Geobacillus stearothermophilus ATCC 12980: one gene and its partner. The protein of the gene in region 2 interacts with the protein of the main gene of each other region in a pairwise test. Links are inferred from orthologs where the notes say so. Each region holds a gene or a part of one and is shown on either strand. Other genes may lie near its edges.

Evidence for each region.
Region 1: the proteins of zapA (region 2) and ftsZ interact in binary tests that used the Bacillus subtilis proteins (3 or more experiments, as listed by UniProt). The link is inferred for Geobacillus stearothermophilus ATCC 12980 from one-to-one orthologs.

The regions. Positions count from the first base shown.
Region 1 is NZ_CP128494.1:934,143-937,001, forward strand. Bases 1-2,798 are described here. They hold ftsZ (cell division protein FtsZ), read left to right. Parts: upstream 1-731; coding sequence 732-1,865; downstream 1,866-2,798. Other genes in these bases: ftsA (cell division protein FtsA), read left to right, coding at 1-704; spoIIGA (sigma-E processing peptidase SpoIIGA), read left to right, coding at 2,077-2,798. In the rest of the region: more of spoIIGA, read left to right, coding at 2,799-2,859. UniProt on the Bacillus subtilis protein: Essential cell division protein that forms a contractile ring structure (Z ring) at the future cell division site. The regulation of the ring assembly controls the timing and the location of cell division.
Region 2 is NZ_CP128494.1:2,127,637-2,130,376, reverse strand. What follows is about bases 37-2,715. They hold zapA (cell division protein ZapA), read left to right. Parts: upstream 37-1,077; coding sequence 1,078-1,353; downstream 1,354-2,715. Other genes in these bases: polX (DNA polymerase/3'-5' exonuclease PolX), read left to right, coding at 1,925-2,715; QSJ10_RS11525 (CvpA family protein), read left to right, coding at 1,346-1,882; rnhC (ribonuclease HIII), read right to left, coding at 37-965. Outside these bases: more of rnhC, read right to left, coding at 33-36; more of polX, read left to right, coding at 2,716-2,740. UniProt on the Bacillus subtilis protein: Activator of cell division through the inhibition of FtsZ GTPase activity, therefore promoting FtsZ assembly into bundles of protofilaments necessary for the formation of the division Z ring.

The DNA.
Region 1 (2,859 bases), 1.2 Mb from region 2 along the record:
CGGCCGGTTTGCTGGCATTATCCGACGATGAGCGGCACTTGGGCGCCGCGCTCGTCGATCTGGGCGGCGGTTCGACAACGGTCGCTGTCTTTGAGCAAGGGGCGTTGCAAGCTGTCTCTTCACTGCCGGTCGGCGGGGAGCATATTACAAAAGATTTGGCCATCGGGCTGCGGACAACAACGGAGGATGCGGAAAAAATCAAATTGAAGCACGGGTATGCGTTTTACGACTACGCTTCGGACGAAGAAGTGTTCAGCGTGCCGGTCATAGGCAGCGATCAACACCAGCAGTTCAGCCAGCTTGAGATCGCCGATATTATTGAGGCGAGGATGGAGGAAATTTTGCAAATGGTTCAACATGAAGTGCGCCGGCTTGGCTTTCGCGACCTTCCGGGCGGCTATGTGCTGACCGGCGGCGTGGCGAATATGCCGGGAGTGTTGGAGTTGGCTCACGTCGTCCTAGGGACGAGCGTCCGTGTTGCCATGCCGGATTACATCGGCGTGCGCGACCCGCAATACACGATCGGCGTCGGCCTGCTCAAGTTCGCCTACCGGCAGGCGCAGCTGCAAGGGAAAACCGTCCCGGCGGCGGCCGCGGCGGAGCCGGCCGAGCGCCCGGCGCCAAAACAACCATCGAAACCGAAAAAGAAAGAAGACCATTTCGGGAAGAAGGTCAAGAAATTTTTCGGTTCTTTCTTTGAATAGAGATTGAAATTTTAGGAGGATTTGGCCATGTTGGAGTTTGAGACAACAGTCGATCAGTTGGCAACGATCAAGGTGATTGGGGTCGGGGGCGGCGGCAACAACGCCGTCAATCGGATGATTGAACACGGAGTGCAAGGCGTTGAATTTATTGCCGTCAATACCGATGCACAGGCGCTCAATTTGTCGAAGGCGCCGACGAAACTGCAAATCGGGGCGAAGCTGACACGCGGCTTGGGTGCGGGAGCGAACCCAGAAGTTGGAAAAAAAGCAGCTGAGGAGAGCAAAGAGCAAATTGAAGAAGCGCTTCGCGGCGCCGATATGGTGTTTGTCACCGCTGGCATGGGCGGCGGCACGGGAACTGGGGCGGCGCCCGTCATCGCCCAAATCGCCCGCGAATTAGGAGCGCTCACGGTCGGTGTCGTCACGCGCCCGTTTACGTTTGAAGGGCGGAAGCGGGCGACGCAGGCCGCAAGCGGCATCGCCGCCATGAAAGAGGCGGTCGATACGCTCATCGTCATTCCGAACGACCGGTTGCTTGAGATTGTTGACAAAAATACGCCGATGCTTGAGGCGTTCCGCGAAGCGGACAATGTGCTGCGCCAAGGGGTGCAAGGCATTTCCGATTTGATCGCTGTGCCGGGGTTGATCAACCTTGACTTCGCCGATGTGAAAACGATCATGTCCAACAAAGGCTCGGCGCTGATGGGCATCGGGATTGCCAGCGGCGAAAACCGAGCGGCGGAGGCAGCCAAAAAAGCCATTTCCAGCCCGCTGTTGGAGACGTCGATCGACGGGGCGCAAGGCGTGCTCATGAACATCACCGGCGGCATGAACTTAAGTTTGTACGAAGTGCAGGAGGCCGCCGACATCGTCGCTTCGGCGGCCGATCAAGAAGTGAATATGATTTTCGGCTCGGTCATCAACGAAGACTTAAAAGACGAAATTGTCGTCACTGTCATCGCGACCGGGTTTAACGAAAACGTTGCTTCGCAGCCGCGGCCGCCGCGCGCCGGCATCGGGACGGCGCCGAAAGTGACGCCGGCGCCGAAGCGGGAAAAGCGCGAAGAACCGGCGCAAGATTATGCGGCGCTCCGGTCCGGGCAGGCGGAAGACCCGCTCGATATTCCGGCGTTCTTGCGTAACCGCAACCGTCGCCGTTGAGGAGCTATCGGGCATGAACAAGCCGTGTTCATGCCTTCTTTTTTTGCCCTCGCCCCGCGCTTCAAAGGGCGGTTTTCCTCGTTCGCACGTTTCCCCTCGCTTTGACAAAACATTCTGTTTTTCACCACCACCAATTGACAGACTTTCCAACGGGATATGCTATATACTTGTTTCAGACAAAAGCCGATGGGGCGGGGGAGGGGCTTGCCGGTTGGTTGTGTATCTTGATGTCATTTGGCTTTTGAACGTCTGTTTTGATGCAATGCTTCTTTGGCTGACAGCGCTCATGCTTAAGCGCCCGATCGTCTGGTGGCGGCTGTTGGCCGGAGCGTTGATCGGGTCGCTGCTTGTGGTGCTGCTGTTCACCCCGTTGTCCGCCATCGCCCAGCACCCGCTTGCCAAAATGGCCGCCTCGATCTTGATTGTGCTCTCCGCTTTTGGCTTTAAGCGGCCGCGCTATATGATCGAGAACATGCTGGCGTTTTACTTTGCCACGTTCGCTGTCGGGGGCGGCATGCTGGCGGTTCATTATTTTTTCGCCGAGCAACTGTCCGTGCAGAACGGATTATTGATGATGCATCCCCCCGGGGCGGGCGACCCGGTAAGCTGGCTGTTTGTCCTCGTCGGGTTTCCGGTGTTGTGGCTTTTTTCCCGCCGCCGTGTGGAACAGATTCGCGAGAAAAAATTGCGCTTCGAACATATTGTAGATGTCATTGCTGTTTGGGAAGGCCGGCCCCTTGCCCTAAGAGGGCTCATCGACAGCGGCAACCAGCTGTTTGACCCAGTGTCCAAAACGCCGGTGATGATCGTGGACCGGGAAAAAGCGAAGGACGTGCTGCCCGAAGAGCTGATGGCCTATATGGCAGCCATGACGGTTGACGACCCGCCCGAACAGTGGGCCCATCGTCTTCGTCTCATTCCATACCGCGCAGTGGGCAGCGGCCCGCAAATGATGATGGCGGTAAAACTAGACCGCATCGCGCTGTCATACGAA
Region 2 (2,740 bases):
AACAAACATCATTGTTCATCAATCCCACTCCTTCACTTCCGGCGCTTGGCGATGGCAAGCGCCTTTTTCGTATTGGCGAAATGAAGCTTGGCGCACGTCTCGAGCATCTCTTCCCCCCGCGCGCGGATGATCCGGGCGGCGGCTTCGTCAACGATGGCGCCGGCACCTTTCGGGAGCAAAAGGCCGACGGCGCGGGATAATTGCTCCATCTCCTCTAAAAACACATAGCGGGCGATGATCGAGGCGGCGGCGACTGATACGTGGACACTTTCCGCCTTGGGAAGGCAGTGCACCCGCTCGCGGATAATGCGATCTTCATCGGAAAGGTAACGGAAATACGAATCCCGTTTTAAAAATTCGTCGATGATGATTGCTTCTGGTTCGGCGGGCGCGATGGCGTCAACGAGTTTCACGAGCGTCCGGTTGTGAAGGAGCGCCTTCATTTTCGTCTGCGGCATGCCGCTTCGCTGCCAGCGGTTGTATTGGGGGTTATCCAGCACGGTGACCGCATGCGGCACGGTTTCCATGATGGCTGGTGCGATCCGTTTGATCGCTTCATCGTTCAATTGTTTCGAATCTTTCACGCCAAGCGCCGCGATTTTGGCGATATGCGGCCGATCCACGTAGGCGGCGGCGACGACGATCGGGCCGAAATAATCGCCGGTGCCGACTTCATCGGAACCGATGGCGGAAAGAGACCCGAGTTGATGAGCTGCCAAAGCGGACGGCTGGTGGTCAGCTGTTTCGTTTGAGGCGCTCGCCCCTGATATCCATTTCGCTGCTTCTTGCTCCGCCGCTTTCCCTTGAAACAGCACTTTGCCTGAGCGGTAGGCGGTGATCACGACATCCGGGCGTTTGACGGCAAACAACGCTCCAGCCGGAAGCCGGTCGGACAAGGCGCCTTCATAGTGGGCGCGCAAGGCGTCAAGCAGCTGTTGGTCGGCTTGAATCACATAGTTTGACAACGTTCGATCGCTCCTTTAATCTTCTCTATCGTTGCTATGTGTCGCTTCTTTCCATTATACCAGCGTTCATGATATGATAAACAGTAGGATTTGGCGAAATGGGGGAGAAAGCTTGACAGAACAGCCAAAAACGCGAGTGAGCGTCCGCATCTATGGACAAGACTACACGATCGTCGGCGCGGAAAGCCCGGCCCACATCCGGCTCGTGGCGGCGTTCGTTGATGATAAAATGCATGAATTCAGCGAGAAAAATCCGCTTCTTGATGTGCCGAAGCTGGCCGTGTTGACAGCCGTCAACATCGCCAGTGAGTATCTCAAACTGAAAGAACAATATCAACGGCTGGCGGAACAGCTGAAACAGGAAAAGGACGGGAAACAGGATGATTGATGTCGTGCTGCTATTTGTCCTGTTGATGGGGGCGATGATCGGGCTGAAGCGCGGCTTTATCCTTCAATTCATTCATATGGCCGGGTTTCTCATCGCCTTTTTCGTCGCCTATCGCTATTATGAACGGTTTGTGCCGACATTGCGCCTTTGGATTCCGTATCCGACGTTCGGAGACCCGGAGACGATGAAGCTGCTGTTTCAGAGCACGCATTTGGACGATGCCTATTATCGGGCGATTTCCTTTGCGCTTTTGTTTTTTGCTGTGAAAATCGTCCTGCAAATCGGCTCGATGCTTGATTTCGTCGCCCAACTGCCGCTCTTGCGAAGCGTCAACCGCCTGGCGGGGGCGGCGCTCGGGTTTGCGGAAGTGTATTTGCTCGTCTTTTTGCTGTTGTATATCGGGGCGCTCGTGCCGATTGACAGCGTGCAGGAGCAGCTGCAGCGTTCGCTTATGGCGACCGTGATTGTGAAACATACGCCGGTGTTGTCGGACATGCTTAATCATTGGTGGATTCATGGCCGCGTCTGACCGGGCGTGGCCGCGGTTTTGCGGGAAAGGGAGGAAATGGGGATGAGCGTCCATAAAAAAGAAGTCATCCGCCTGCTTGAAACGATCGCACTGTATATGGAGATCAAAGGAGAAAATCCATTTAAGGTCAACGCCTTCCGCAAAGCGGCGAACGCCTTGGAAACGGATGAGCGGAGCCTCGCGGAAATCGGCGACTTCACCGCCATTCCCGGCATCGGCAAAAGCACGGCGGCGATCATCACCGAGTTTGTCGAAACCGGTTCATCATCGGTGCTCGAGGAATTAAAGCGCGATATTCCGGAAACGCTTCTTTCCTTGCTTAAGATCCCGGGGCTTGGCGGCAAAAAAATCGCCAAGCTGCATCAAGAGCTCGGTATTGTCGATATGGATGGATTGAAAGAAGCGTGTCTGGTGGGAAAAGTGCGGGAGCTTCCTGGTTTTGGCGCGAAAACGGAGGAAAAGTTGTTGGCGGCGATTGAGGAGGCGGGCAAACGCCCTGAGCGGCTGCCGCTCGCTCGGGTGCTCGCCGCCGCGGCGGATGTGGAACGCCAGCTTGCTTGTCTTGATGGCGTGATCCGCTTCTCGCGGGCCGGCAGTTTGCGTCGCGTAAACGAAACGGTGAAAGATTTGGATTATGTCATCGCCACCGACCGTCCGGCTGCGGTGCGCGACGGGCTTCTTCGTTTTGAGCGTGTCCGCGAGGTCATCGCTGCTGGGGAAACGAAAGTGTCGCTTCTGCTTCGCTATGACGACGATGTGGCCGTCGACTTCCGGCTGGTTAGCGGGGCGCAGTTTGCGACCGCGCTCCATCATTTCACCGGATCGAAGGAGCATAACGTGCGCATGCGCCAGCTCGCC